Regions from separate parts of the Kitasatospora sp. NPDC057500 genome, predicted to be linked through region 3. Evidence: riboswitches for the same ligand, from Rfam matches in the RefSeq annotation. Region 3 holds a riboswitch; each other region holds the start of a gene.
What was found. A riboswitch is a leader RNA that binds a small molecule or an ion and turns the genes downstream of it on or off. The one in region 3 is predicted to bind cyclic di-AMP.
Positions count from the first base shown of each region.

Region 1: it holds a riboswitch for cyclic di-AMP, as region 3 does, so the genes downstream of both, ACFU74_RS25770 (NlpC/P60 family protein) here and ACFU74_RS26015 (transglycosylase family protein) in region 3, are expected to answer to the same signal.
Region 2: it holds a riboswitch for cyclic di-AMP, as region 3 does, so the genes downstream of both, ACFU74_RS12945 (M23 family metallopeptidase) here and ACFU74_RS26015 (transglycosylase family protein) in region 3, are expected to answer to the same signal.

Region 1 covers NZ_JBHVER010000141.1:8,667-18,693, reverse strand. Annotated here, with positions in the region: gene ACFU74_RS25780 (hypothetical protein) at 1-850, opposite strand, end outside; gene ACFU74_RS25775 (NlpC/P60 family protein) at 1,087-2,151, opposite strand; gene ACFU74_RS25770 (NlpC/P60 family protein) at 2,403-3,605, opposite strand; cyclic di-AMP (ydaO/yuaA leader) riboswitch at 3,616-3,768, opposite strand; gene ACFU74_RS25765 (NlpC/P60 family protein) at 4,117-5,160, opposite strand; gene ACFU74_RS25760 (NYN domain-containing protein) at 5,371-6,723, opposite strand; gene ACFU74_RS25755 (hypothetical protein) at 7,032-7,295, opposite strand; gene ACFU74_RS25750 (rhomboid family intramembrane serine protease) at 7,497-8,345, shown strand; gene ACFU74_RS25745 (Lrp/AsnC ligand binding domain-containing protein) at 8,342-8,623, shown strand; gene ACFU74_RS25740 (aminotransferase class V-fold PLP-dependent enzyme) at 8,642-10,006, opposite strand.
Region 2 covers NZ_JBHVER010000045.1:10,260-20,286, reverse strand. Annotated here, with positions in the region: gene ACFU74_RS12950 (hypothetical protein) at 1-500, shown strand, start outside; gene ACFU74_RS12945 (M23 family metallopeptidase) at 558-1,415, opposite strand; cyclic di-AMP (ydaO/yuaA leader) riboswitch at 1,428-1,586, opposite strand; gene ACFU74_RS12940 (YiaA/YiaB family inner membrane protein) at 1,831-2,121, shown strand; gene ACFU74_RS12935 (alpha/beta fold hydrolase) at 2,245-3,072, shown strand; gene ACFU74_RS12930 (TetR/AcrR family transcriptional regulator) at 3,116-3,685, shown strand; tRNA gene ACFU74_RS12925 (tRNA-Ile) at 3,757-3,830, opposite strand; gene ACFU74_RS12920 (SpoIIE family protein phosphatase) at 4,019-6,388, shown strand; gene ACFU74_RS12915 (ATP-binding protein) at 6,551-8,146, shown strand; gene ACFU74_RS12910 (roadblock/LC7 domain-containing protein) at 8,130-8,543, shown strand; gene ACFU74_RS12905 (DUF742 domain-containing protein) at 8,540-8,890, shown strand; gene ACFU74_RS12900 (ATP/GTP-binding protein) at 8,916-9,518, shown strand; gene ACFU74_RS12895 (cytochrome P450) at 9,515-10,027, shown strand, end outside.
Region 3 covers NZ_JBHVER010000144.1:3,290-13,316, forward strand. Annotated here, with positions in the region: gene ACFU74_RS25985 (ABC transporter permease) at 1-1,671, shown strand, start outside; gene ACFU74_RS25990 (NAD(P)/FAD-dependent oxidoreductase) at 1,855-3,225, opposite strand; gene ACFU74_RS25995 (exopolyphosphatase) at 3,653-4,594, opposite strand; gene ACFU74_RS26000 (DUF501 domain-containing protein) at 4,591-5,244, opposite strand; gene ACFU74_RS26005 (septum formation initiator family protein) at 5,234-5,728, opposite strand; gene eno (phosphopyruvate hydratase) at 5,898-7,184, opposite strand; gene ACFU74_RS26015 (transglycosylase family protein) at 7,427-8,365, opposite strand; cyclic di-AMP (ydaO/yuaA leader) riboswitch at 8,371-8,519, opposite strand; gene ACFU74_RS26020 (cytochrome P450) at 8,751-10,027, opposite strand, start outside.

The DNA.
Region 1 (10,027 bases), on a different contig from region 3:
GCCAGGCCTGCCGGTCCGCGCCCGGGGCCGCCGCGCCGACCGCCCGGTAGAGCGCCACCAGCCGCTGCGGCCCGTACCGGCGGGCGATCAGGTCGCAGGCCAGCCAGGCCTGCTCGTAGACCTGGGCGAGGCCCTCCCCGCCGGCCGCGAAGGCGGCGTCCTCGGGCAGTGCGGCGGGCAGCCGCCCGGCGGCGACGTCCCGGGCCAGTTCCGGGGCGATCCGGCGGGCCGGCCGGTTCGCGTCGCGGTAGCCGGTCCAGTCGGCGGCGCCCTCGGAGAGCCAGAGCGGCGTCCAGGCGCGGGTGTCGGCCCGGGTCGCCACGTGCACCGCCTCGTGGGTGACCACCACCTGGCGGCCGAAGTCGCTCAGGCCCGCGTAGGTCTCCGGGTTGACCAGGACCCGGTCGGCCGGGGCGTTCAGCGGCGCCCCGGGCGCGGCCACCGTGACCGCCGCCATGCCGGACCAGCCGGCCTGCCCGTCCGCCAGCAGCCGGGTGAACTGCTCCCCCGTGGCGGGCACTTCGAGCAGCAGCCGGCCGGCCCAGGCGGTGCCCCAGAGGGCCTCGACGGCCGCCACCGCCCGGTCGCCGACGACCGCGAGCCCGGTGGGGGCGGGTATGCCCCCGGCGTCCATCCCCAGCACCAGGCAGCGCGCGCCGTCCTCGGCCCGGACGGTGCCGAGGTCCCACGGCGGCGGCGGTCCGTCCGCGCCCTCCTCGTGTTCGACCCGCCAGCCGGCGGCGGAGCGGGCCAGCGCCAGCCGGCGCGGATGGACGACCGGCCACCGGTCGTAGCCCGTCACCTCCACGGTCAGCTCGGCGGTGGCGGCGCACCGCCCGGCCCGGTCCACCGGCCCCAGCAGCAGGTTGCGGTACCCGGCACGCAGCGGCAGCGCTGGCGGCCCGGCGGTCAGCGCCCGGGCCCGCGCGTCGAGCAGGGCCAGGACGTCGGCGTGCTCGTCCGGGGCCGCGGCGGCGGTCGGCGCCGGGGCGGCCCCGGGCAGCGACAGCTGGGCGAGCCCGCCGGCCGCGAGCAGCAGGGCGGTGCGCCGGGACGGCCCGCGGTCGGCGGCGGGATCCGGGCGGCTCAGAGCCGGATCACCCCCGAGACGGGCATCGTGGTGACGCTCTCGTAGCGGACCTTGGCCCCCGGGTACGGGGCGTGCACGATCACCCCGCCGCCGGCGTACATCCCGACGTGGTGCATGTCCCGGTAGAAGATCACCAGGTCCCCCGGCCGCGCTTCGGAGAGGCTGACCCGCCGCCCGGCGTACGCCTGGGCCTGCGAGGTGCGCGGCAGGGTCACTCCGGCCTGCCGCCAGCTCCAGTACATCAGACCGGAGCAGTCGAACGCCTTGGGCCCGGCGGATCCGTACACATAGGGCGCGCCGACCATCCGCACCGCGGCGGCCAGCGCGGCGGCGCCGCGTTCGGAGGCGGGCGGGGTGTCGCCGAGGTCCAGCCGGTCCTTGCCCCGGGTGGCGCGCTGCTCCGCGTCGTGGGCGTCCTGGGCGGCGAGCCGGGCTCGCTCGGCGGTGCCGAGGCTGTTGAGCAGCCGCTGGGCCTTGGCGAGCCGCTGCTGGATCTGCTGCTTGCTCTCGGCCAGCGCCTTGCGGGTCTGCTCCAGTTCGGCGAGCTTGGCGGTGGTCTCGGCCCGGCGCTGGTCGAGCGCCCGCTGACGGCCCAGCAGCTCGTGCAGGGTCTCGTTCTGCCGCTCGGCCGTCTGGTCGAGGGCGCGGGCCCGGGAGAGGTAGCCCGCCGGGTCGGTGGCGAGCATCAGCTGGACGGTCCTGGTCATCCCGCCGCCGCGGTACTCGGCGCCGGCCACCGTGGCGAGGTCGCCGCGCAGCCGGTTGAACTCGTCCTGGCCGACGGCGATCTGCTCCTGGAGCGTGCCGGTCTCGTGCTGGAGCCGCTGCTGGGCCTCCTGGGCGGCGTTGAACCGCTCGGAGGCCTGCTCGGCCTCGTCGTAGAGCTGCTCCACCTGCGCCTTGACGTCCTTGCGGTCGGCCGGGGCGTCCGGCGCGCCGGGGACGGCCCGGGCGCTGCCGCCGGTCGCCACGCCCAACGCGGTGGTGGCCGCCGCGGTGAGCACCAGCGCCCGGGCGAGCACCTGCGCACCTGACAGCGGGGAACGGCGGTGCACGGCCATGCGACGTCGGCTCCGATCCTGGGCCCGGCCCGCCGCCGCACCGGGGCGGGCGGCTGTCGAAGCGGGCGTCCGGTGGCAGACGTTAGCGAGTCCGGGCAACCGAATCCAAACCCCTCCGAACCCGAATATTCAGACACTTATCGGACGTCAGATCGGTTCGCGGACCGAGCGTCCCGGCGGGCCCGGAAAAGCCGCGGGCCCGGCCTCCCCGCACGGGGAGACCGGGCCCGACGAAGCCTGCCGACCGGCGGTCAGAGGCGCACGATGGTGTTGACCGGCATGTTGGACGCCGCCTCGTAGCGGACCGACGCGCCCGGCTTCGGGGCGTGGATGACCTGGCCGCCGCCGACGTAGATGCCCACGTGGTGGCGGTCGCCGTAGAAGATCACCAGATCGCCGGGCTGGGCCTTGGAGATGTCCGAGCCGATCTGGGTGCCGGCGGTGGCCTGCGCCTGCGAGGTCCGCGGCAGCGACACGCCGGCCTGGGCGTACGCCCAGCCGGTGAGGCCCGAGCAGTCGAACGAGTTCGGGCCGGTGGCGCCGTACACGTACGGGGAGCCGAGCTTGCTCTCGGCGGCGGCGATCGCGGCGGCGGCGCGCGAGCCGTTGGCGGCGGGCGCGGCCGGGGCGGCGGGCGCGGCCGGCTTGGCGGCCGGGGCCGACGGGGCGGAGGACGCCGCGGGGGCCGAGGAACCGGCCGACGGCGCGTTCAGGTTGGTCCGGTTGGTGTCGCGGGAGGCGCGCTCGGCCTCGGCCTTCTCCTTGGCGGCCTTCGCGGCCTCGGCCTTGGCGGCCTCCGCCTTCGCCTTCGCCTCGGCGGCGGCCTTCTCCTCGGCCGCGCGGAGGGCCTGGCGCTCCTGCTCGGTGAGCGTGTTGAGCAGGTCCTGGGCCTTCTGCAGCTTGCCCTGGACGTCCTCCTTGGAGCTCTTCAGCTGCTGGGTGGTGGACTCCAGCTCGGCGAGCTTGGCCTGGGTCTCGGTACGGTCCTGGTCGAGCCTGCGCTGCTGCTCCTGGAGCTCCTTCAGCGCGCCGGACTGGGTCGAGCCGGCCTGGTTCAGGGCGTCGGCCTGGTTGAGGAAGTTGTCCGGGCTGGCGGAGAGCATCAGCTGGACGGTCTGCGAGATGCCGCCCGTGCGGTACTGCTCGCCGGCGATCTCGGCGAGGCCGCCCTGGGCCTCCGTCACCACGGCCTGCTGGCGGGCCACCTTGTCCTGCAGCTCGGCGACCTGCTTCTGCAGCTCCTGCTGCTTGGCCTGGGCGCCGTTGTACTTCTCGGTGGCGACCTCGGCCTGCTCGTTGAGCTGGTCGACCTGCTCCTTGACCTGGTCCTTGGTCGGCGTCGGGTCGGCGTGGGCGCCGGACTGCGCGGACAGGGCAACGGCAGCGGCGGCGACACCGGTCAGGATCGAGACACGGGTGCGGCCGGCGGGCTTGGGACGACGATGGGACGCCACGAAGGCGGACTCCTTCTTCCTCATCCGCCTACCGGGTGAGCTGACGGGTTCGGGCGGAAGCGTGCCCTACGACGCCTCACCCGCCGCTCCCGCGGCCGGCCTGGCGCCGATTCACCCCGGAGGAACGTGGTTCCCCGGCTCCGCTCCACAGCGGACCCCCGACTGCTGGGCCCTCACTCGGACGGGCGACCCGAAGGCCCCGTCCCGCTGCTTCGCGAACTCGGCGGCGAACCCCGCCGCCACCCAGGCTGGGTGATCGACTGTGCGTGGTTCGAAGCACGACCCTAGTAACAGATCCGTGATCCGTTCAAATCCTTGTCAGAAAAAAGCCGGAAGAATACCCAAGTTCTTTTGTGAATATGACCGAGTGTAATCACGCCCCCACGACCGGCTGATCATTCTCCGTCAGACGGTCGAACACCCACCCGAAACGCGCCGCGCCACCCCCGGTTCGGAGGTGGCGCTGATCACAGGGGCCCCGACGGGCCCCCGGGCGTGTCGTGCCGGTCCGTCAGACCCGGCGGATGGTGTTGATCTTCATGGCGTCGGCCTTCATCACCTTCACCACGTCACCGGTGCGCGGCGCGTGCACCACCATGCCGTTGCCGATGTACATGCCGACGTGGCTGCGGTCGTCGCGGTAGATGACCAGGTCGCCCGGCTGGGCCTCGGCGATCGACGGCACCCGGGTGCCGTAGTTGCCCTGCGCCTGCGAGGTGCGCGGCAACGAGACGCCGGCCTTCCCGTACGCCCAGACCATCAGGCCGGAGCAGTCGAAGCCGCTCGGGCCGGTGGCGCCCCAGACGTACGGCGAGCCCGTCTTGCTCATCGCCAGGGAGACCGCGGAGCCCGCCTTGCCGCTCGCCTGCGGCAGGCTGCCCAGGTCGGTGCGCTCGGAGCCGCGCGAGGCACGCTCGGCCTGCTGCTCCTGCGCCTTCAGGGCGGCCCGCTCGGAGGCGCTGAGCGAGTTCAGCAGGTCCTGGGCCTCCTTGAGCTTCTTGTTGACCTCGGCCTTGGACTGGTTCAGGTCCTTGGTGGTGCTGTCCAGCGAGGCCAGGACGGCGGCGGCCTCGGCCTTCTGCTGGTCGAGCCGGCGCTGCTGGTCCTGGAGCCCCTTGAGCGCTTCGGCCTGGCTGGAGCTGGCCTGCTGCACGCTGGAGGCCTTGTCCAGGTAGCCGGACGGGTCGGAGGTCAGCATCAGCTGGACGGACGGGTCGATGCCGCCGGTGCGGTACTGCTCCCCCGCCACCTCGGCCAGCCCGGCCTGAAGCTGGGTCATCTGCTCCTGGCCGCGTGCGACCTGGTCCTGGAGCTGGTCCGCCTGCTTGCGCAGCTGGTCCGCGCGCTCCTTGGCGCCGTTGTACTTCTCGGTGGCCTGCTCGGCCTCCTCCTGCAACTGGTCGATCTGCGCCTTCACGTCGTCCTTCTTCGGCGACGGGCTGGGCGCGGCGTGTGCGGCGACCTGGGCGGAGAGGGCGACCGCGGTCGCAGCGGCAGCGGTGAGCACGGAGACCCGCGCGCGGCTCGGCTGCTTGGGACGGCGGTGGGAGGCCAAGGGACCGGCTCCTTCTTCCAATGGCCTCACCCGAACGGGTGAGAATCCGGAAAATAGGTTTGACGCCAGACACTAGTGAAGATCCACGCTTCGCGCCACTCCCCCGATCGCGTGAACCCGAACCGCCCATCTGACTTCACAAAACTCGCACAACACCGCAATCCGGGCGCTGACCAGCCGTCATACCGACCGGCCCGCACCCGGAAGCGGTTACGGCCGGGCCAGCCGGTTCAGCAGCAGCACCGATGCTACGGGGCGCGCGCCGGCCTTCCGCACGCCCTCCGCGACCTCCCGGTCGGTGGAGACCACCACCACCGGGCGCCCCTGCGGCTCGGCCCGCACCAGCCGGCGGATCAACTCGTCCGCCGTCTCCCCGGTCCGGCTGAACCGCACCCGCACCCCGCGCGGCGGCGCCATGATCACCGGCACGTCCAGGTCCTGGCCGTCGAACACACAGGTGACCTCCGCCTGGGTGCGCTGCGCCAGCATCGCCAGCCCGCCCAGCAGCCGGATCCGCTGCTGCTCCAGCGGCAGCGTCGGATAGCCCGTCTTGGTCACGTTGTAGCCGTCCACCACCAGATGGACCTGGGGGATCGCCAGCAACTGGTCCAGCAGCGCCGGATCGTCCTCGGCCAGACCGCGCCGCGCCACGTCGTGCGGCGAGGCCGCGCCCGGCACCACCGCCTCCACCAGGTCCGCCGGACGGATCTGGGACACCGGCAGCGCCAGCTCCCGCTGCAACCCCTGGGCCGACTGCAGCACGGTGTCCAGCAGCAGCCGCAGCCGCATGTCCTCGACGCTGCGCCCCTCGCGGGCCGACCGGCGGTTCTGCTCGACGGCGTTCTCCAGCTCCGTGACCCGGTGCCGCAGCCGGCGCGCCTCGCTCTCCGCCGCACTCCGCTCGGCCGCCGCCTGCGCCCTGACCGACTCCAGCTCGGCGGCCACCTTGCGGGTCTCCGCCTGCGCCCGGCGGGTGTCGCTCTCCAGCGACCGCAGTCTGCGGCGCAGCGAGTCCGCCTCGCGCCGGACGTCCTCCGACTCGGCCCGCTGGCGCTCCAGGTCGGAGCGCGCCGCGGAGCGCAGCTCGGCCAGCTCGGCCTGCAACTTCTCCACCAGCCGGGCCGCCTCGGCCGCCGCGCCCTCGGCGCCCGCCCGCTCGGCCTCCTCGCCGGCCTCGGCCACCAGCCGGCTCCACCCGGCGGAGCGCACCAGGTAGGCCGCCGCCGCCACGTCCATCGGGTCGGCCGCGCCCGGCACGGTGCCCGACTCCAGCGCCCTGACCAGGTCCGGCTGGCCCAGCCGCAGCCGCTCCGCTATCCGCGAGCGGAAGGCCGGCTCCGCCTCCAGGGCCGCCGCCAGCGCGGTCGCCGCGTACTTGGCCCGGCGCGCGGGGGTGAACTTGGCGTACTGGCGCAGCGACTGGGGCAGTTCCGCGAGCGGCAGCCCGCCCAGTGCGTCGGAGGCGAGGCCCACCACGCGCCGGCGCACGCCCTCGGGCAGCGGCCGGTCCAGCGTCTCGGCGTCGCCCGCTCCGACGCCTCCGGCGTCCCCGCCGTCCCGCACCGCGCCGTCGACGGCTGCCGCCGGATCGTCACCGCCGCCGGACTCCTCGCCGGCGGCCGACTCGGCCGGGGCCCCGGTGCCGGAGGGGGCGGCCCCTGCCACGTCCGGCGCCTGCGCGTCCACAGCGGGCTGCCGCCCCTGCGGGCCGCCGGGCTCCTTCGCTGCGTCCACCACGTCCTCGGCTCCGATCCTGGTCCAGCGGGGTACGGCCCCGGCCGCCACCCCCGTCACACTCCGTGCGTTCCCTCTGTATTGTCCCGTGCGGCGACCGGCCACGCCCTGCACCGCCCGCCGCACGGATCAGGCGGTCAGGCCTGCTCGGGGGCCTCGGCGCCGTCGGCCGCGCCGGGGCGGGCCACCAGCTCGACCTGGTCGACCGCGTTGCACCAGCGGCAGCGCACCGACTCGACGGTCTCGCTGAGCACCTGGGTCTCCTCGACCTTCGACTCGCCGGCCAGGTCGAAGTGGAGGAACTCGGTGACCCGGGCGGTCCGGGTCACGTCGAAGCGGGTCAGGTTGCCGCAGAGCGTGCAGCGCCAGCGCGTCTCGGCGGTCAGGGCGGGGACGGTCATCGGGGGTCCTCTCGGGTGGTCCCTGAACGGGCTCAGGCGCTCCCCCCGGAGCCCCGGCGTCGGCGGCGGGAGGTGGGAATGCCCGGCCCAAGCCTATTGCCTGGGGCAACCTTCGCGGCCACCGGCCGACCGGCCCCCGCCGGTAGCCCACCTGCCGTAACCGCGCGGTGCCCGCACGGCGCCGGAGGGATGCTGGGGCCCATGGCGATCCCGGTCCTCCCCGCCCACCCCGGCGCGCGCCACGGCCGGCCGGCCGGCACCGCCCCGGCCGTCTGCTACGCGCTGATCGCGATCAACACCGCGGTCTTCCTGCTGGGACCGGCCGCCGGGCTCAACCCGCTCTACGGCCGCGGCCAGGGCCGGGTCTGCGCGGAGCAGCGCTACGAGCAGCGCTGGGGCGCCGTCCCCGTCGAACTGCTGACCGGACGCCCCCTGACCGCCGGCCAGCTCGCCGAGGCCCCCGACCCGGTGCCCGGCTGCCCGGCCGCGCCCACCCCCGGCAAGCACCCGGCGCTCTCGGTGCTCAGCGCGCTCTTCCTGCACGCCGGCTGGCTGCACCTGCTCGGCAACCTGCTCTTCCTGCACGTCTTCGGGCCGACCGTGGAGCGGCGGCTGGGGCGCTCCCGGTTCCTCCTCTTCTACCTGGCGTCCGGGACGCTGGCCACCTACGGCTTCGCACTGGCCGAGGCGCACTCGGCGGACTCGACCCGGGTGCTGATCGGCGCCTCCGGGGCGATCTCCGCCGCGCTCGGCGCCTATCTGCGCTTCCACCCGCGGGCCAGGGTCACCACGCTCGTGCCGCTGCTGCTCTTCCTGCCGCTGCGCTTCCCGGCCTGGCTGGTGCTGGGGCTCTGGTTCGTCCTGCAGTGGTGGTCGGTGCACTCCGCCGGGCCCGGTGTGGCGTACCTGGTGCACGTGATCGGCTTCGCGGCCGGCTTCCTCTACGCCTGCACCCTCATCGGGCGCCGTCCGCGGACCACCCGCCCCCGCGACGGTGCCCCCGACGCCCGATACCCTGGCGGCACCTCACAAAGGAGTACGCCACCGTGATCACCGCCATCGTCCTGATCAAGACCAGCGTCGACCGCATCCCGGAGATCGCCGAGGCGATCGCCGCCATCGAGGGCGTCAGCGAGGTCTACTCGGTGACCGGCGGCTACGACCTGGTCGCGATGGTGCGGGTGGCCCGGCACGACGACCTCGCCGAGGTGATCCCCGGCCGGCTCAACAAGGTCCCGGGCGTGGCCCACACCGAGACCCAGATCGCCTTCCGCACCTACTCCCAGCACGACCTGGAGGCCGCGTTCGCGATCGGCCTCGACGAGTAGCACCGCCGAGCGGTCCGCTCAGCCCTCGCGGCGGGTGTCCGCGACGCAGCGGCCGCCCTCGTTGCGGTAGGTCCAGGCCGCGCCGTCCGTGACCAGCTCGCGGACGGCGGTCAGGAACCGCTCCACGTGCTCGTCCGGGGTGCCCGCGCCGAAGCTCACCCGGATCGCGTTCAGGCTGCGCTCGCCGGGCAGCGAGGGCTCCGGCGCGCCGCACTCCGAGGGCGCCGCCTCCTCGTCGCCGAGCAGGGTGCGCACCAGCGGGTGGGCACAGAACAGGCCGTCGCGGACCCCGATGCCGTACTCGGCGGACAGTGCGGCCGAGAAGTGCGAGCTGTTCCAGCCCCGGACCACGAAGGAGAGCACGCCCACCCGGTCCGAGTCGGCGCCGAACAGGTTCAGCACCCGGACCTCCGGGATCTGCGCCAGCCCCTCCTTCAGCCGCGCGACCAGCGCCCGCTCGCGCGCCTCCAGCGCGTCGAACCCGGCCTCGGTGAGCGCCCGGCAGGCCGAGGCGATCGCGTAGGCGCCGATGACGTTGGGCGAGCCTGCCTCGTGCCGGGCCGGGCCGGTGTGCCACTGCACGGCCACCGAGCCGTCGGTCTCCCGGGCCACCGTGCGGGTGGCGCCGCCGCCGGCCAGGTACGGCTCGGCCTCGTCCAGCCAGTCGGCCCGGCCGGCCAGCACCCCGGCGCCGAAGGGCGCGTAGAGCTTGTGGCCGGAGAAGGCGATCCAGTCGACGTCGAGTTCGCGCACCGAGACCCGGTGGTGCGGGGCCAGCTGTGCGGCGTCCAGCACCACCCGGGCGCCGTGGCGGTGCGCGGTGCGGGTCAGCTCGGCGACCGGCCACAGCTCGCCGGTGACGTTGGAGGCGCCGGTGACGCAGAGCAGCTTCGGGCCCTCGGGCGCGCCGGCCAGCGCGGCGTCGAAGGCGGCGACCGCCTCGGCGTGCGAGCGGGGGGCGCGCAGGTAGGTGACGGGCAGGCCGGCGTGCGCCCAGGGCAGCAGCGAGGCGTGGTGCTCGGTCTCGAAGGCGAACACCTGGGTCCCGGCCGGGAGGGCGCCGGCCAGCAGGTTGAGCGAGTCGGTGGTGGCGCGGGTGAAGACCACCTGGTCGCCCTCGCGCAGGTCGAGGAACTCGGTGACGGTGCGGCGGCTCTGCTCGAACAGGTCGGTGGAGAGCTGCGACAGGTAGCCGGCGCCGCGGTGCACGCTGCCGTAGTAGGGGGCGTAGGCGGCGACGTCGTCCCAGACCCGCTGGAGCGCCGGGGAGCTGGCGGCGTAGTCGAGCGCCGCGTATCCGACCTTCTCGCCGTTGGCGAGCGGGACCTGCACGTCGTGGCCGAGGACCGGGAGCGGGGCGCAGAAGGAGGTGGCGAGGGACATGAGGATGCACTCCTGTGACGG
Region 2 (10,027 bases), on a different contig from region 3:
CCTGGCCCCGGCTGTACACGCTGCTGCTGCGCGCGGCCGGGGTGGACACCGGTGACGAGTCGGCGGTGCGGGCCTGGCTGGAGGGGTTCCGGGAGCTGCCGGCGCAGGAGCGCTCGGCGGCGTTCGAGGCGCTGGAGGCGGACGGAGCACTGGACCCGGTGGACGACGGGGGCTGGGACGGCGGGGCCCGGACGCTGGCGGTCGGGATGGCCACCGACGGGGCGCGGCGGCTGCTGGAGCAGGGGCTGATGGAGCGCAGCTACCGGAACCTGGCGGAGCTGACGGCGCTGGGCCGGCCGATGCCGGACGAGCTGGCCGGGGACTTCGGGGCGTTCGAGGAGGCCGCGGTCCGGGCGGCGCTGGAGCTGGCCGGCGCGTGGACGGTTCCGGGGCTGCCGCGGCTGCTGGTGGAGGAGTTCCCGGAGCTGGCGCCGGAGCCGGGGCAGGCGGAGATCGACGCCTATCTGGCGGGGCTGGAGCCCGTCGGGGACGGGGAGTAGGAACGCGCGGGGGCCCCGGCCGGTCGACCGGGGCCCCTCGTCGTGCCGGCGGATGCGTCAGAAGGTGACGCCGCGCTGCTCGAACCAGCTCTCCGGGTCGACGGGGGCGCCGCCGCCGGGGCGGACCTCGACGTGCAGGTGGGCGCCGGTGACGTTGCCGGTCGCGCCGACCTTGCCGATCTGCTGGCCGGGGACGACCTTTCCGGAGCCCTTGATGATCGAGGAGAGGTGGCAGTACCAGATCTCGGTGCCGTCGGGCAGGGTCTCGACGATCCGGTAGCCGTAGGCGCCGGCCCAGCCCGCCGAGGTGATGGTGCCCTGGCCGACCGCGTAGACGGGCTCGCCCTGGTCGGCGGCGAAGTCCAGGCCGGTGTGCAGTTTCGCCCAGTAGCGGGCGCTCTGGCCGTAGTGGGCGGAGAGCCGGTAGTCCTTCACCGGGAGCTTGATGGCGGCGAGCTTGGCCTTCTCGGCCTCCTCGGCGGCGCGCTTGGCCTGCTCCTGCTGGGCGATCTGGGCGGCGCGCTTGGCCTCGGCCTCCTGGGCGGCCTGGACGCGGGCGCTCTCCTCGGCCGCGGTGCGCTGGCTGTCGGCCTGCTGCTGGATGCGGGCGGCGAGGGCGAGGCCGGGGTCGGCGGAGAGCGCGACCGGCTGCTCGTCGGGCGCCTCGACGGCGGGCGCCGCGGCCGGGGTGGCGGAGGCGAAGCCGGTGGCGCCCAGGGTGGCGGCGACGGCGGTGACGCCGAGCAGCGGAGCGGTGCCGCGGCCCTGACGGGGCATCCGGTGCCGGCTGGTCTCGGCGGCCGGCGGGGCGGTCTCGTCGGCGGGGCCGCCGAACGGGCCCTGCCCGGTGAACGGAGCCGGGTGATCGAGCAGCTGGGTACCGGACGGGTGTGCCGGGGTGTGCGTCGACGCCACGGAGGCGCGCTCCTTTCCTTCCTTCGCGCCTACCGGGTTAGCTGACGGGTTCGGAGCAGGAAGGTCTCCTACGGCTGGGCCTGGGCCTGGCCGATTCACCCCAAGGAACGTGGTTCCCCGGCTCCCTGGCCTGCCCGGAGGCCGGCCGGCGGGATTAGGCGACGGCGCACGGTGCCGTCTGGTACGGCGTTGCGGACCGCGCTGCGTTATCAAACGTTAATCCGAGAGCCCCCCGATTCCAAGCCATCCGTTGGTGACGGCGGGATACGGATCGGGCACCACGCGGCCCGATGGGCGTTTTGGGACGTTTGATGACAACTGACACTACCGAACGTGTCAGGACGTCAACGAACGGCCCCTCACTTGAGTACCGCTACTCATGTGCGGCCGGGCCCGGCGCGGCCATCCTGGCGCCATGAGCACACCGATGCAGTCCCGCACCACGGCCGCGTACTACATCCAGGCCGTGCTGTCCTTCGCCCTCTCCTGCACCGCCCTCGGCGTCGGGATCGCCTTCCTCCCGGTGGAGCCGTGGACCCGGGCGTTCCTCGCCCTCGGCCTGCTCTACACGATCACCTCCACGTTCACCCTCTCCAAGGTGGTCCGGGACCGGCAGGAGACCACCGAGCTGGTGACCCGGGTCGACCAGGCGCGGCTGGACAAGCTGCTGACCGAGCACGACCCGTTCAAGGTGGAAGGGGTCTGACCAGCCTCCGCGGGCGGGCGGGCCACTGGCTGTCAGAGCCCATAGCTTGACGGCTAAGGCTATTAGCCTTAGCTTTATGGCTATCGGCGCTCGGCCGACGATCCCGCTCCCAGGAGGCTCCCCATGAACGGCACCCTCGCCCCCGTCACCCGCCACCTCGACCTGCCCGGCGGCCGGATCGCCTTCGACGACACCGAGCACGGCGAGGGCGCCCCGGTCGTCCTGCTCCCCGGGATGCTCGACAGCCGGGCCGCCTACCGCCACCTGCGCCCGCTGCTGACCGCCGCCGGCCGCCGGGTGGTCACCATGGACCTGCGCGGCTTCGGCGAGTCCTCGATCCTCTGGGACGACTACTCCCCCGCCGCGATCGCCGGCGACGTCCTCGCCCTGCTGGACCACCTGGGCATCGACCGGGCCGTGCTGGCGGGCAGCTCGTACACCGGCGCCAGCGTCGTCAAGGCCGCCGGGGACGCCCCCGGGCGGGTGGCCGGCATCGTCCTGCTGGACGCCTTCGTCGAGAACGTCCCGGCCGGCGCGCTCCAGCGGCTGGCGGTCGGCGCGATGGGCGCGCTGGTGGTGCACTCGCCCGCGTTCTGGGGCCTCTACCACCGGAAGGTGGCCTACCCGGGGCCCAAGCCCGCCGACCACGAGGAGTACGTGGCCGGGCTGGTCGCCGCGATGCGCACCCCGGGCCGGAAGACCGCCACCCGCGGCCATGTGCGCGGCGACTCGTCGCCCGTCGGCTGGACCGCCGCGGTGCGCTGCCCGGCGCTGGTCGTGATGGGCTCGAAGGACCCCGACTTCGGGAAGCCGGAGCTGGTCGCCGACCGGCAGGCCGCCGCGCTGAACGCGCGCAAGGTGATGATCGAGGGCGCCGGGCACTACCCGATGGCCGACCACCCGCGGGCCACCGCCGACGCCCTGCTGTCCTTCCTCGCCGACCTGGCCTGAGCGGTCCGGACGCCGTCGCCCACCCACCCCCAGGAGAACCGCTGTGCCCCGAGTCGGACTGACCCCCGAGCAGGTCGTCGGCCACGCCCTCGCCCTCATCGACGAGCAGGGCCCCGAGGCCCTCACCCTGGCCGCCGTGGCCGGCCGCGCCGGGGTCGCCACCCCCTCGCTGTACAAGCACGTCAGCGGCGGCCTGGCCGAACTGCGCCGGCTGGTGGCCGTCCGGGTCACCGAGGAGCTGGCCGACCGGCTGGCCGAAGCGGCGCTCGGCCGCGGCGGGGACGCGGCGGTCGCCGCCGTCCTGCGCGCCTACCACGCGTACGCCACCGAGCACCCGCACCGCTACGGCGCCCTGCCGCAGGCGCCGCAGCCGGACGCCGACCTGGCCGCGGCGGCCGGCCGGCTGGTCGGGGTGATCGTCGCGGTGCTGCGCGAGTACGGTCTCGAAGGCTCCGAGGCGATCCACGCCGCCCGCACCTTCCGCTCGCTGGCCCACGGCTTCGCCGCGCTGTCGACCGGCGGCGCCTTCCAGCTCGCCGAGGACCTCGGGGAGACCCAGGAGCGCATGATCACCGTGCTGACCGCGGGCCTGCGCGGCTGGCCCCGCCCCTGAGCGGCGCGGCAGCCGGACGCGGGAACGCCGAAGGGCCCGGAGCGGGATGCTCCGGGCCCTTCGTGGTGGTGTGGGGCTAACAGGACTTGAACCTGTGGCCTCTTCCTTATCAGGGAAGCGCTCTAACCGTCTGAGCTATAGCCCCGTACCGCACGACCCCGCCGGTGCGGCGGGACGTCGTACGGAGAAGGGTACCGGACCCGGCAGGGGTGCTCGCACACCGGGGAAACCCGGTGCACCGGGACCCGCCGTTCGCCCCACGCTTCACCCACTTAAGAAATAAGGTATTAAGAATTAACTGCCCCATAAGGAACCGGAGAGGCCGGCCGTCCCGTGGACCCGCGCAGCAGCCCCACCGCGCGCAGTGCCATGCGCTGCGTCCGCTTATTGCTCGGCTGCACCAGCGCCGCCGAACTGCTCGGCACCGTGCTCGCCGAGGGCCCCGGCTGGATCACCGGCGAGGGCTCGGCGCTCTACCTGCTCGACCCCGGCGGCATGCTCCGGCTCTCCGCCTCCCACGGCCTGCCCGACTGGGCCCACGAGCGCTACAGCGTGGTCGACCCGGCCAGTGAGCTGCCCGCCGCGATGGCGCTGAAACTGCGCCGCCCCTATCTGCTGAGCCCCGAACGCACCAGCGTCGACTACCCGAACCGGAACACCGGGATGGGCACCGGGATGGTCGCCGTCGTCACCCTGCCGATGGTCGTCGACGAGCGGCCGATCGGCGTGCTGGCCCTCGCGCTCGCCCACCGGGGCATCGTCCCGCGGCGCGACCTGGACGTGCTGGAGACCCTCGCGGACGCCTGCGCGCACCGGCTGGCGTACCTGCTGGAGCACGCCGGGTCGCCGCTCGCCCCGCACCGCCGCGCCGCCGCGCCGAACGGGGTGCGCCCGGGGCCCGTCCCCTGCGGCGACCCGGCCGCCGGAACGGCCCACCCGCTGCTCTCGCTCGCCGTCCGCGCCGCCGGGCACGGCGCCTTCGAGCGCGACCTGGTCACCGGCGAGACCCACTGGGACGCCCAGGCGCTCCGGCTGGTCGGCCGGCCCGCGCCGCCGGACGGCGGTCCGGCCCCCGCGCCCGACCTCGACCTCGTCGTCCACCCCGAGGACCTGCCGGACGTCCAGGCCGCGCTCGCCGAGGCGCTCGCCACCGGAGGGCCGTACCGGATCCGCTACCGGGTGCCGCGCGCGGGCGGCGGGGTGATCCGGATCGAGGAGACCGGCGAGGTGATGCTGGACGTGCACCGCCGGCCGGTCCGGATCTCCGGGCTGATCGCCGACCTCGACCACGGGCGGGCCCTCGACGAACACCCGGTCGTCGTCCATGCCGGCCGGGCCGCAGGGGCCGCCAACGGGAGGGCCGTCGACGGGACGGCCGTCGACGGGGCGGTGGCGAACGGGACGACGGTGAACGGGGCGTCCGCCGGCGGGACGTCCGCCGCCGGGGCCCGGTCGGCGCTGCTGCTGGCGCTCACCCGGGCGCTGTCCCGGGCGGTCACCGTGCGGGACGTCACCACGGCCGTCACCGACATCGCCCGGCCCGCCTTCGGGGCGGCCAGCATCGTGCTGGACCTGGTCGACGAGGGCCGGCTGCTGCCCGTCGCGCACACCGTCTACGGCGGGCCCCTGCGCACCGAGCTGACCCGGCTGGCCGACCTGTCGGAGGGCGTGATGCAGCGCGCGCTGGCCCGCTCGGCCCCGCTGTTCAGCGAGCCGGCCCGGCGGGGGCGGGGGCGCGGGCGGCCACAGGGGGCGGCCACCGGCGCCGGCGGCCCGCTCGCCCCGGCCGCCTGGGCGGTGCTGCCGCTGGTCGCCTCCGGGCGGCAGGTCGGCTCCTGCCTGATCACCTTCGCCACCGAGCGCGTCTTCAGCCGCGAGGACCGCACCCTCTACTCCGCCTTCGCCGGCATCCTGGCGCAGTCCCTGGAACGGGCCCGCCTCTACGACACCCACCACCACCGGGCCACCGAGCTGCAGCGCGCGATGCTGCCGCGCACCCTGCCCCGGCTGCCCGGGATCGCCAGCGCCGCCCGCTACCTGCCGAGCACCGAGGGCATGCAGATCGGCGGCGACTGGTACGACCTGCTGCGGCTGCCGGACGGCCGGATCGGCCTGGTGATCGGCGACGTCCAGGGCCACAACGCCGAGGCCACGGCGGTGATGGGGCAGCTGCGCAGCGGTCTGCGTGCCTACGCGACCGACGGGCACGACCCGGCCGCCACGCTGGCCCGCACCAGCCGGCTGCTCGCCGAGCTGGACACCGAGCTGTTCGCCACCTGCCTCTACCTCACCCTCGACCCGGCCGACGGCACCCTGCGGGCCGCCCGCGCCGGGCACCCGGCCCCGGTCCGGGTCACCGAGGACGCCCGGGCGGTGGAGCTGGACCTTCCCGGCGGCCCGCCGTTGGGCGTCGCCCCGGACCGGCCGTACCCGCTGGCGGTGGAGCACCTGCCACCCGGCGAGACGCTGCTCGTCTACACCGACGGCCTGGTGGAGGACCGCGAGGAGGACTACGACGAGTCGGTGCAGCGGATGCTCGGCGGCCTGGAGCTGTGGGCGCGCAACGCCGGTCCGGTGCGGGTGGAGCCGGGTCCGGCGCTGGAGCGACTGGCCGATCTGCTCACCCTGAACGTCACCGAACGGCGTTCGCGCCCGGACGATGTCGCGTTGCTGCTGTTGCACAGATTGTCGGCTGTGCACTAGCGGTGCTGGTGGGACGGCGATCGGGGGTCCACGGACCGTCCGATCGAGTCCGAAGCAGGGAGGATTGACGCGGTATTGACAGGATTTCGACGAGATCCGGTCACTTGGCGAGATCCGTTCACACCTTCGTAGGATCATCACCCTAGAATTCGCCGCGTGACGATGACTCAGTGGTGCGCAACGGCAACAGGCGTGCTCGCCGTCCTCGCCCTCGTGGCCGCCGTCCGCTACCGTGCGGTCGCCGCCGTCCAACGCCACCGGGCCGCCGAGCGGCAGCGCGAGATCGCCGCCCTCCGGGGCCGGCTCGACGCCGAACTCTCCCGCCGCAACGCCGAACTGGCCGCCGTCCAGCACGAACAGGAACTCACCGCCTCCACCCAGCGGGCCTTCCTCAGCGTGGCCCGCCGGATCCTCGTGATGGCGCACGACCAGCAGGCCCTGCTGGACGAGATGGAGCGCACCCACGACGACCCGGCCCTGCTGGAGGGCCTGCTCAAGGCCGACCACGCCGCCGCCCAACAGGCCCGCCTCGCCCAGACGCTGGCCGTGCTCTGCGGCGCCAGGGCCGGGAGGCACTGGCCCGAGCCGGTCTCGCTGGAGGACGTCGTCCGCGGCGCCCAGTCGCGCATCCTGCCCTTCCAGCGGGTGATGATCCGCAGCCGGATCGAGACCGCGGTGGTCGGCGCGGCCGCCGAGGCGCTGATCCACGCGGTGGCCGAACTGCTGGACAACGCCACCCGCTACTCCCCGCCCAGCACCCAGGTGTTCGTCACCCTCATGCCCGTGCACAACGGCGCCGTCATCGAGATCGACGACGGCGGCGTCGGCATGCCCGAGCAGGCCGTCGCCAAGGCCTCCGCCGCCCTGGCCGGCGGCTCCACGGTGGAGATCTCCCGCCTCGGCGAGGTGCCGCAGCTCGGCCTGGCGGCGGTCGGCCGGCTCGCCGAGCAGTACGGGTTCCGGGTCACGCTCAGCTCCGCGCCCTCGCCGTACGGCGGGGTGCGGGTCGTGGTGCTGCTGCCGAACGCGCTGCTCACCGAACCGCTGCCGCCGACCGTGCCCGGCCTGGGCGTGGACGACGCGGTGTTCGGGGGCGGCCGGCGCCGCCCCGGTCCGCCGCCGGCCGGAACGGGCCGGGGCACCGGGTACGGCGCGGGGCCGACCCGCTCCGGACAGGGCCCGGCCGGCCCGTACGACCCGGCGCGGGCCTCCGGCTACCCGCCCGTGTACCCCTCGCCCGCCGGCTACCCACCGGCTTCCGCCCCGTCGGCCGCGACCCCGCCCGCCCCGGCTCCGCCCCCCGCCCCCCCGGCCGGCGGGTCACCGACGGACGGCCCCGCATCGTCCGGCGCCACCCCGCCGCCGCTGCCCCGCCGCAGCCACCGGCGCGGCCGCGCCGCCACCCGGCACGCGGCCAACGCCGCCGCCCCGCCGCCGGCTCCGCCGTACCGCTCGGCGCAGCAGGCGCAGGCGTTCATGTCGATGTTCCAGGCCGGCACCGCCAGCGGCCGCTCCGCCGCCCAGGCCAACTCCCAGGCCCAGACGGCGTACCAGGCCCGGTCGGCGTACCAGGCCCGGGCCGCGGCGGACGACCGGCAGCAGGACCGGACGGAACGCCCCCGCGGCCCGTTCGGCCCGGACCAGGGCGGTTCCCACCCCTCGGGCCACTCCCCGGCCCCCGCCCCGCACGACCCTTCCCTTCCCACTTCCCCCCAGCTTCCCCAGTGCTCCGGAGAGTTCCATGACCACCACCCCTGACCTCGGCTGGCTGCTCGCCGACATCATCAACGTCCCCGAGGTCCAGCACGCCGTCGTGGTGTCCAACGACGGCCTGGAGATCGGGCGCAGCGAGGGCATCGTCCGCGAGGACGCCGAGCGCCTCGCCGCCGCCTGCTCCGGCCTGCAGTCGCTGGCCCGCGGCGTCGCCCAGGGTTTCGGGGGTCACCACAGCGCCACCCGGCAGATCATCATCGAGTACGGCGGCGGCTACCTCTTCATCGTCGCCGCCGGCGCCGGCGCCCACCTGGCCGTGGTGACCGGCGAGGCCGTCGACGCCGGCCTGGTCGCCTACCAGATGCAGGTCCTCGTGGAGCGGATCGGCACCCATCTCACCAGCCCGCCGCGCGCCGACCTGGCGGCGGGGGGCCACCGGTGAGCGGCGGCCCGGTCCGCCCCTACGTCATCACCGGCGGCCGCAGCCGCTCCACCCGCCCCGAGCTGGCACTGGAGAGCCTGGTCAGCGCCTTACCGGAGCAGCCCGAACTGCCCGACGACGCGCTGCTCAACCGTGAGCACCAGCGCATCGTCCAGCTCTGCCGCAGCCTGCTGTCGATCGCCGAGGTGGCGGCCCACCTGGGGCTGCCACTCGGCGTCGTCAAGGTGCTGGTCGGCGATCTCTGGGACCTCGGCGCCGTCCAGGTGCTCCCGCCCGTCCCGCAGGCCGAGCGCCTGCCCACCACTCTCCTGGAAGAGGTGCTCGTTGGCCTCCGCCAACTCCGCTGAGCCGCTCGCCGACCCGCCGGCCGCCGTGCCGCTCGGCCCGCCCGCCGAGCCGCAGTACCTGCCGTCGTCCGTCCAGGGCGCGGTGAAGATCCTGGTCACCGGCCCGTTCGGGGTCGGCAAGACCACCCTGGTCGGCTCGCTGAGCGAGATCACCCCGCTGCGCACCGAGGAGACCATGACGGCGGCGAGCGCCGGTGTGGACGACCTCACCGGGCTCGGCGGCAAGACCACCACCACGGTGGCACTGGACTTCGGCCGGATCACGCTCAACCGGCGGCTCGCGCTGTACCTGTTCGGCACGCCCGGCCAGCAGCGGTTCTGGCCGCTCTGGGACGACCTGTCGCGCGGCGCGCTCGGCGCGATCGCCATGGTCGACCTGCGCCGCCCGGACGAGAGCTTCGACGTGCTCGGCCGGCTGGAGGAGCAGCGGATCCCGTTCGCCGTCGCGGTCAACACCTTCCCGGACACTCCGGGCTACCCGGAGGAGGAGATCCGCGCCGCGCTGGACCTGCTGCCCGGGGCGCCGATCCTGTTCTGCGACGCGCGGGACCGGCGGGCGGCGTACGACCTGCTGATCGACTTCGTCGACCACCTGCACCGCACCTCCGTCCTGGAGCTGGAGCGATGACCCTTCCCGACCCCGCCGGCACGGCCGCCGTCCCGCCGCCGGGGTGCCCCGCCCATGCGGGCGGCACGGCCGCCGCCACAGGCCCGGCCGCCACCGCCCACCGCGGGACGCTGCCCGGCGGGCTGCCCGTCGGGGTGCCGCTCACCCCGCTGTACGGCGCCGCCGTCGCCGAGGACCCGCACGGCCTGTACGCCCGGCTGCGCGCCCAGTACGGTCCGGTGGCGCCGATCGAACTGGAGCCCGGCGTCGAGGCCTGGCTCGTCCTCGGCTACCCCGAGCTGCTCGAACTCACCCGCAACGAGGCGCTGTTCTCCAAGGACTCGCGCCGCTGGCGGGTGCCCGCCGAGGGCCGGCTCGCCCCCGACTCGCGGCTCCAGCCGATGACCTCCTGGCGCCCCACCCTGCTCAACCTGGACGGCGCCGAGCACCAGCGGCTGCGCGCCGCCGTCGCCGACACGCTCGCCCAGATCGACCACCGGCAGCTGCGCGGGACCACCGAGAGCTCCGCC
Region 3 (10,027 bases):
CTGGTCGCCCAGCGCACCAAGGAACTGGCGCTGCTCCGCGCGGTCGGTGCCAGCCGCAAGCAGGTGACCCGCTCGGTGCTGGTCGAGGCGTTCGCCATCGGCACCGTCTCGGCCGCGGCCGGTCTGGTCGCCGGCCTCGGAGTCGGCGCCGGGATGCAGTCCCTGATCGCCTCGCTGGACGACGGCATGCCCACCGGCCCGCTGGTCGTCAAGCCGGCGACCGTGGCGGTCACCCTGGTCGTCGGCATCCTGGTGACGGTGCTGTCCGCGCTGCTGCCGGCCGTCCGCGCCGCACGGATCGCCCCGGTCGCCGCGATGAGCAGCGGTGACCAGCCGGTCAGCCAGAAGTCCCTGGTGCTCCGGAACGCGATCGGCTCGGTGCTGGCCGCCGCCGGTATCGCCCTGATCCTCTTCGGCGCCTCGAAGGGCAACTCCGACGGCCGGATGCCGGTCGCGGCCGGCGCGCTGCTCGCCGTCCTGGGCGTCTTCGTCCTGCTGCCGCTGCTCTCCCGCCCGGTGATCGCCCTGGTCGGCCCGGTGCTCGGCCGGCTGTTCGGCACACCCGGCAAGCTGGCCCGGCAGAACGCGGTCCGCAACCCGCGCCGCACCGCCGCCACCGCCGCCGCGCTCACCATCGGCCTGACCCTGGTCAGCGGACTGACCGTGATCGGTGCCTCGGTCGCCGACGCCGTGGACCGCACGGTCACCAGCGCGATGAAGGCCGACTACCTGGTCTCCGCGGCCAACGGGATGAGCCTGTCCGACAAGGTTCCGGCCGAGATCGCCAAGGCCCCCGGAGTGACTGCCTCCTCGCCGCTGACCACCGTCTTCTGGGAGCTCAACGGCTCGGACCGGTCGATCACCGGCCTGAACGGGGACAGCCTCGACAAGCTGGTCTCGGTGACGATGAAGAGCGGCTCGATGGCCGCCGCGGCCCAGGGGCAGCTGCTGGTCGACGAGGACGTCGCGAAGAAGCTCGGCGTCACCACCGGCTCGACCGTCAACGTCACCTACGGCGACGAGAGCAAGGGCACGCTGACCGTCGGCGGCGTCTACGAGAAGGGCGGCCTGCTCGGCGGGGCGCTGCTGTCCAACGGCGAGATCGTCAAGCACGAGCCGCAGCCGTACCTGAACAACGTCCTGGTCAAGGGTGCCGACGGGGAGAGCGCCGCGCTCAAGAAGGCGCTCAAGGACGCCACCGGCGCCAACCCGGTGATCGAGGTCAAGTCGCGCCAGGACGTCCGGGACGACTTCAGCCAGACCATCACCTTCGCGCTCAACCTGATGTACGGCCTGCTGGCGATGTCCGTGATCGTCGCGATCCTCGGCGTCATCAACACCCTGGCGATGTCGGTCTTCGAGCGCAAGCGCGAGATCGGCATGCTGCGGGCGATCGGCCTGGACCGCTCCGGCATCAAGCGGATGGTCCGTCTGGAGTCCGTGGTGATCTCGGTGTTCGGCGCCGGCATCGGGGTGCTGCTCGGCGGCTTCATGGCCTGGGCGATCAACGGCACCCTGAAGTCCAGCCTGCAGGGCCTGACCACGGTGATCCCCTTCGGCCAGCTGCTGCTCTTCCTGGCCCTGGCCGGACTGGTCGGCCTGGTGGCCGCCTTCTGGCCCGCCCGCCGGGCCTCCAAGCTGGACATCCTGGCCAGCATCAAGACCGACTGACCCCGGTCCCGTCACTCGGAAGGCCCCTGCCGGAGGGTTCGGCAGGGGCCTTCTTCGTACTTCTGTACTCCGCCCGACTCGCACGGCCGGCTGAGCACCACGGAGGTCGTGGTCCGGCAGCACTGCCGGGCGGAGGGCCTCCGACTCATACCCCGGTGCTCCCACACCGGGGTCCGCAGTCGCTTACTTGCTGGCGAGCTCCTTGTCGGCGGCCGGCTTGGCGGCCTCGACGGCGGGCTTGGTGGGGGCCGTGACCTCCTGGATCGGCTGGTACGGGTTCTCCATCTGCGACAGGCCGACCATCTCGCGCTTCAGGAAGACGGCGAGGGTCCAGTCGGTGAAGACGCGGACCTTCCGGTTGAAGGTGGGGACCATGGCGCCGTGGTACAGGCGGTGGAACCACCAGGCCGGACGGCCCTTCAGCTTGTACTTGCCGAAGAGGATCGCGACACCCTTGTGCAGGCCGAGACCGGCGACCGCACCCAGGTTCTTGTGCTTGTACTCCTGCTGCGGGAAGCCGCGCATGCCGGAGATCACGTTGTCGCCGAGGACGGCGGCCTGGCGCACGGCGTGCTGCGCGTTCGGCGGGCACCAGGCGCCCTCGCCGGCGGCGAGGTCCGGCACCTGGGCGTTGTCGCCGGCGGCCCAGACGTAGTCGAAGCCCTGGACCTGGAGGGTCGGCGCGGTGTCGACGTGGCCGCGCGGGCCCAGCGGCAGGCCGAACCGGGCCAGCACCGGGTTCGGCTTCACGCCGGCCGTCCACACGATGGTGGAGGCGTCCATCTCCATGCCGTTCTTCAGCACGACGTGGCCGTCGACGCAGGAGTCCATCGAGGTCTCGATGTAGACCTCGATGTTGCGCTCTTCGAGCTTCTCCTTGGTCCACAGACCGAGGTCGGGGCCCATCTCCGGGAGGATCCGGTTGGCGGCCTCGACCACGACGAAGCGCATGTCGTCACGGCTGACGGTCTTGTAGATCTTGGAGGCGTCGCGCGCCATGTCCTCGATCTCGGCGATCGTCTCGACGCCGGCGAAGCCGCCGCCGATGATGACGAAGGTCAGCGCCTTGCGGCGGACCGCCTCGTCCGTGGTGGACTCGGCCTTGTCCAGCTGCGCCATGACGTGGTTGCGGAGGGCGATGGCCTCCTCCACGGTCTTCATGCCGATGCCGTTCTCGGCCAGACCCGGGATCGGGAAGGTACGGGAGACCGAACCGGTCGCGACGACCAGGTAGTCGAAGGGCAGCTCGTACGAGTCGCCCGCCGAGGGCTGGATCGTGGCGATCTTGCGCTCGTGGTCCACACCGGTGACCGCACCGGTGAGCACCTCCGCGTTCTTCAGCGCGGTGCGCAGGGGCGCGACGAGGTTGCGGGGCGCGACGTTGCCGCCGGCCGCCTCGGGGAGGAAGGGCAGGTACGTCATGTACGACCGCGGGTCCACGACCGTGACGGTCGCTTCGCCGTAGCGCATCTTCTTGAGGATGCGCATCGCGGCATACAGGCCGACGTAACCACCGCCGACAATGAGGATGCGAGGACGCTCCGTGGTGCTCATATCCGAAAGTATCCAGCACCGCTCGGAGCAGTCTTCGTGAGCCCGCTCACAAGCTTATGGACCCCTTCTGCTACACTGCGCGCCCCCGTTTCGAGCCCCCGCCCGACCCCCGACGGCCCCCGCGACCCCCGGCCGGGTGCGCCCACCGGGACGGCCCCGCTGAGCAGCAACGATCCATGAGGCAGCCCGGTTCCCGTACGGGATTTCGATTTTCAAACCTCCAGCGGCCCGGGACCTGCGATCCAGTGGCCGTCACGCCGAGCGAGCCTTCGGTCCCACATATCGGACGGAGCGGACCGCCCGGCGCGGCGAAAGGCTGGATCCTCATGTGAAGAAATTCACGAACATTCCCGCACGGCTCCCGGCGCGCCCCGGCCCCGGAGCCCCAGGGGGGCTTCCGGGGCCGGTCGGCAAGTCCCGCGCCGGCTCAGCGGGCGATGCTCCAGGCGATGCCGTCCAGGATGTCGTGCTCGCTGACGACCACCTCGGCGGCGCCCGTGCGCTCCATGATCTCCAGCAGCTCCAGCGCGCCGGCCGCGATCACGTCCACCCGGCCCGGGTGCATCGACGGGATCGCCGCCCGCTCCGCGTGGGTGGAGTGCAGCAGCCGGTCGGCGATCTCGGCGACCCGCTCGCGGGAGATCCGGGAGTGGTGGATCGCCTCCGAGTCGTAGCCGGGAAGGTCCTGGGCGATCGCCGAGACGGTGGTGACCGTGCCGGCCAGGCCGACCAGGGTGGCCGCGCCGGTCAGCGCCACGGCCTCCTCCGCCCGGTCCAGCTCCGCCCGCACGTGCGCCCTCGCCTCGGCGATCTGCGCGTCCGACGGCAGCTCGGCGCCGTCGAAGTGCCGCTCGGTCAGCCGGACGCAGCCGATGTCCACCGAGCGCGCCGCCCGGACGTCCTCGGCGCCGAGCACGAACTCGGTCGAGCCTCCGCCCAGGTCGAAGACCAGGTAGGGGGACGGGAACTGACCGCCGGTGAGCTCCTTGGTGGCGCCGACGAAGGACAGGTGCGCCTCCTCCTCGCCGCTGACCACCTCGGGCTCGACGCCCAGCGCCGCCCGCACGCCGTCGACGTACTCGGCACTGTTCTCGGCGTCCCGGGAGGCGCTGGTGGCGACGAAGCGGATCCGCTCCGGGCCCACCCCGAAGCCGGAGATCACCTCGGCGTACTCCCGGCAGGCGGCGAAGGTGCGCTCCAGCGCGTCCGGGTGCAGCCGGCCGGTGCGGTCCACGCCCTGGCCCAGCCGGTTGATGATCATCCGCCGGTCGAGGTCGGTGACCGCCCCGGTCTCCGGGTCGAGGTCGGCGACCAGCAGCCGGATCGAATTGGTCCCGCAGTCGATCGCGGCCACCCGGGTGGTGCTCATGCGTCGGCCTCCCCCGCCTCGTCCGCCTCCTGCGCGGCCCGCTTGGCGGCGCGGTCGGCGGCCTTCTGCTCCTTGGCCGCGATCACGGCCGCGTGGTCCTGCTCCTTGGCCCGGTTGCGGGCCACCCGCTCGCCGGCGGCCGCGACCTCGGCGGCGGAGACGCACGGGCCCTTGGCCCACCAGTCCTCCAGCATGCCGAGCGCCTCGTCGCCGAGCGGGTTGACGCCCTCGCCGGCCGCCAGCGAGTGGCCGACCAGCACGTGCAGGCACTTGACCCGGTCCGGCATGCCGCCGGCGCTCGGGAAGCCCTCCAGCACCTCGATGGCGTCCCGGCGGGCGATGTAGTCCTCGTGCGCCTTCTGGTACGCCGCGGCCAGCTCCGGGTCCTCGGCGAGCCGGGCGCTCTGGTCCTTCATCACGCCGTCCGCCTCCAGGGTGCCGATCAGCGAGGCGGCCTTGGGGCAGGTCAGGTAGTACAGCGTCGGGAACGGCGTGCCGTCCGGCAGCCGGGGGGCCGTCTCCACGACGTCCGGGTTGCCGCACGGGCAGCGGTGGGCCACGCCGCGCAGGCCGCGCGGGACCCGGCCGAGCTGTGCGGCGATCGCCGCGACGTCCTCGTCGGAGACGGTGGGGTGGTTCTCAGTGGTCATGGGAGGAGCTGTCTCCAGCGGGGGCGGGGGCGGGTGGTGAGGGTGGGGCGGACTGCCCCGGGGCGGCGGGGGCCGCGGGAGCGGCGGCGGCGTCCACGGAGTCCCAGACGCTGGCGTACCAGGGCCGGGCCGCCTTGGCCGGACCGGCCGCCGGGCCCGCCGCGGGCGGCGGAGCGCCCAGCGAGGACTTGGCCGCGCCCTGGGCCGCCGGGTCCACCGCGATGTACGGGGTCTCCCCCGGCATCGCGTAGTGCAGCCGGGTGCGGGCCTGCGCCTTGACGTACTCCGGGTCCTGCCAGCGGGCCTTCTCCCGGCGCAGCTGCTCGACCTGCTGCCGGGCGTGCTCGGCCCGGGCGCGCTGCGCCGAGATCTCCGAGCGCTGGGAGACGAACTGGCGCGTCGGATAGGCCAGGATCGCCACCAGCGAGCAGAGGACCAGCACGAGGACGGTCGCCCGGCTCGTGAACCGGGGCCGGGCCGCCAAGCCCGGGATCCTCCAGCCTGCCATCTCCGGTGTCCCCTCCTGCTCCTGGTCCGCTCCTGGTCGCGACGGTGCCCCGCCGTCCACCCTACGGGGTGAACGGCGGGGCACCGGTCAGGCGTGCGCTACCGGGCGTCCCGGCGATACCGGCCGGGCGCCGTCCGGGTCGGGCTCAGCCCTCGTACTTGAACCGCGGGAAGGCGCCGCGGCCGGCGTACTCGGCGGCGTCGTCGAGGATCTCCTCGATGCGCAGCAGCTGGTTGTACTTGGCGACGCGCTCGGAGCGGGCCGGGGCGCCGGTCTTGATCTGGCCGCAGTTGGTGGCGACGGCGAGGTCGGCGATGGTGACGTCCTCGGTCTCGCCGGAGCGGTGCGACATCATGCAGCGGTAGCCGTTGCGCTGGGCCAGCTCGACGGCGTCCAGGGTCTCGGTGAGCGAGCCGATCTGGTTGACCTTCACCAGCAGCGCGTTGGCGGTGCCGGTCTCGATGCCGCGGGCCAGGCGGGCCGGGTTGGTGACGAACAGGTCGTCGCCGACCAGCTGGACCTTGTCGCCCAGCTTGTCGGTCATGGCCTTCCAGCCGTCCCAGTCCGACTCGTCCAGCGGGTCCTCGATGGAGACCAGCGGGTAGGCGGCGACCAGGCCGGCGTAGTACTCGATCAGCTCGGCGGAGGTGAGCGCCTTGCCCTCGAACTGGTAGGCGCCGTCCTCGTAGAACTCGGAGGAGGCGACGTCCAGGGCGAGCGCGACGTCCTTGCCCGGCACGTAGCCGGCCTTCTGGATGGCCTCGACGATGAGGTCCAGGGCCTCGCGGTTGGAGTCCAGGTTCGGGGCGAAGCCGCCCTCGTCGCCCAGGCCGGTCGACAGACCGCGCTCCTTCAGCACGCCCTTGAGGGTGTGGTAGACCTCGACGCCCCAGCGGACGGCCTCGGAGAAGGACTCCGCGCCGATCGGGGCGATCATGAACTCCTGGATGTCGACGTTGGAGTCCGCGTGCGAGCCGCCGTTGAGGATGTTCATCATCGGGACCGGCAGGACGTGCGCGTTCGGGCCGCCCAGGTAGCGGAACAGCGGCAGGTCGCTGGCCTCGGAGGCGGCGTGCGCGACGGCCAGCGAGACGCCCAGGATGGCGTTGGCGCCGAGCGAGGACTTGTCCGGGGTGGCGTCCAGGTCCAGCATGGCCTGGTCGATCAGGCGCTGCTCGGTGGCGTCGTAGCCGACCAGCTCCGGGCCGATCTGCTCGATGACGGCCAGGACGGCCTTCTCCACGCCCTTGCCGAAGTAGCGGTTCTTGTCACCGTCGCGGAGCTCCAGCGCCTCGAAGGCACCGGTGGAGGCACCCGACGGGACGGCGGCACGGCCGGTGCTGCCGTCGTCGAGGCCGACCTCGACCTCGACCGTGGGGTTGCCGCGCGAGTCGAGAATCTCACGGGCGACGACGACATCGATGGACGGCACGAGGCATCTCCTAGCGGAAGCAGGTTCGGCTGACGGTGGGGTGCAGTCGGCCGGACGATTGCGGAGTCGTTACGACCAGAGCCTAACCGCACGGACTGTCCGGGCCACGTCGACCTCGGCTCCGTCTCAGCGTGTGGCCTCGCTACTCACCGGTAGTTCACCTGGTTGCCCGGCCGGAGACGTCCGGATGCGGACGGAGGGGGCCCGGTCGGCCCCCTCCGTCCGTCCGGTCGGACCGGTCGTCAGCCGAGCGTCAGGACCTGGCCCGGGACGATCAGGTTCGGGTCGGCGCCGACGGTGGCGCGGTTGCCGTCGTACAGCGCCTGCCAGCCACCGGGGACGCCCTGGGCGGCGGCGATCCCGCCGAGCGTGTCACCGGAGCGGACGGTGTAGCCCTGGCCGGCCGGCTGCTGCTGCTGCTGCGCGGCGGGGGCCTGGGCGGCCGGCTGGCCGGCGTACTGCTGGTAGACGCTCTGGTGGCTGGTCCAGTACCAGGCACCGTTGTTCTGGTACCAGTACACCTTGGCGTCGGCGTCCCAGCCGGCCTTGCCGGAGAAGGCCGGCGACTGCTGCTGCTGCGGCTGCGGGGCCTGCTGCTTGGGCGCGGCGTGCTTCGGCGCGTACTGCTGGGCCTGCGGCTTGGCGGTCTGCTGCTCGGCCTGCGTCTTGGGGGCGGCGTGCTTCGGCGCGGCGGCCTTCGGGGCCTCCTGCTGCGGCTTGGCCTCCTGGGCGGCCTGCGGGACCTGCGGCTTCGGGGCGGCCGGCTTGGCGGGCGTCGAGGTGTCGACCGCCGCCGGGGCGCCGCCCTTGGTCAGGCCGGCCTTCTTGGAGCAGACCGGCCAGGCACCCGGGCCCTGCGAGGCGAGGACCTTCTCGGCGACCGATATCTGCTGGGCCTTCGAGGCCTGGTTGGCCTGCGGTGCGTAGGCGGTGCCGCCGAACGCCTTCCAGGTGCTGGCGGTGAACTGGAGGCCGCCGTAGAAGCCGTTGCCGGTGTTGATGCTCCAGTTGCCGCCGCTCTCGCACTGGGCGACCGCGTCCCAGGTGGACACCGGGGCGGCGGAGGCGCCGGTGGCGCTCAGGATCGGCATGGCCAGTCCGACGCCGGCGACACCGGCGACGGCGATGGCCTTCTCGGCCTGGGTACGGCGACGGTGACGACCGGTTCCAACGAGCAGCATGAAGAGGTCCCTCTCCGCACGCCTGCGAGGTGAGCTGTCGGGTTCGGACCGGGAGGTGGCCCGGCCGCGCGGAGGCGGCTTCACCCCTAGCCGTGGGAGACGGCGCAAAACCTGGGTCCCCCGCCCCTGCCCAGGGTTCTGGTCGGTTTCCCGTGGCGCGGCGGGCAGGACTCGGCGTTCCGCGTACGGGGCCCGCAGCTGCGGGCTCCACGGAGAGTAGACAGATCTTCAGAGCAATCACAAGCTCATATCGCCGATATCACATGGACATCACGTCATGTGATGGATCGCCTACCAACCGGGGTGGTATGTCCGGATTGAGGATGGTTCAGACCCCGCGAATCCGGGCAACCCAGAGTGCCCGTCAGCCTGTTGTGCGGATCCGTCAGCCTGCGGACCCGTTCTCCGGAGCCTCGCCGCCGGGCGCTTTCTCCGGTGTGAATTCCACCGGAAGTTCACGGAGTCCACGCATGATCAGACCACCGCGCCAGCGCAGGTCCCCGGGGTCCGCGGCGAGCCGCAGGTCCGGCAGCCGGGTCAGCAGGGTGGCCAGCGCGGCCCGCCCCTCCAGCCGCGCCAGCGGCGCGCCGATGCAGTAGTGGATGCCGTGCCCGAACCCCAGGTGCGGGTTGTCCGTCCGGGCCAGGTCCAGGGTGTTCTCGTCGGCGAACCGCGCCGGGTCCCGGTCCGCCGCCGCGAGCACCACCAGCACCGGGTCGCCGACCGGGATCTCCACCCCGCCGATGGTCAGCGGGCTGGTCGCGAACCGCCAGGTGGCCAGCTCCACCGGGCCGTCGTAGCGCAGCAGTTCCTCGATCCCGGTCTCCAGCAGCGCGCTCTCGCCGCGCCCGACGGAGTCCTGGAGCAGGGCGCGCTGGCCCGGGTCGCGCAGCAGCGCGTACACGCCGTTGCCGATCAGGTTGACCGTCGTCTCGAAGCCGGCGAAGAGGAGGATGAAGGCCATCGCCGCGGCCTCGTTCTCGGTCAGGTGCTCGCCGTGGTCGCTCGCCCGGATCAGCCCCGAGATCAGGTCGTCGCCGAGGTCCGCCCGCTTGCGGTGGATCAGCTCCGCCAGGTAGGCGCGCATCCGCTTCACCGCGCGCCCCACCCCGCCGCGCCGGCCGCCGCCGTGCCGGATCATCATCCCGGCCCAGTCCCGGAAGTCGTCCTGGTCCTCGGCCGGCACCCCGAGCAGGTCGCAGATCGCGTAGATGGGGAGCGGGAAGGCGAACTCGTGGATGAGGTCGGCGGACCCGCGCGCCGCGAAGCCGTCGATCAGCCGGTCGGTCAGCTGCTGCACCCGCGGCTCGAACGCCGCCACCCGGCGCGGCGTGAACGCCTTGGACACCAGGCGGCGCAGCCGGGTGTGGTCCGGCGGGTCGATGTTGAGCAGGTGCGTCATGAGGTCGGCCTGGCGCTCGCCCGGGATGCCGACCCGGCCGGTGCGGTGGGCCTGCTCGCTGTGGTGCACCGGGTTCTTGGAGAGCCGGCTGTCCGCGAGCGCCTGCCGGGCGTCCGCGTACCGCGTGACCAGCCACGCCTCCACCCCGCTCGGCAGGGTGGTCCGGTGCACCGGCTCGTGCTCCCGCAGCCACGCGTAGGCGGGGTACGGGTCGGCGGCGAACTCCCAGGTGAACAGGGGCGGGCGGGCGGAGGCGGGCT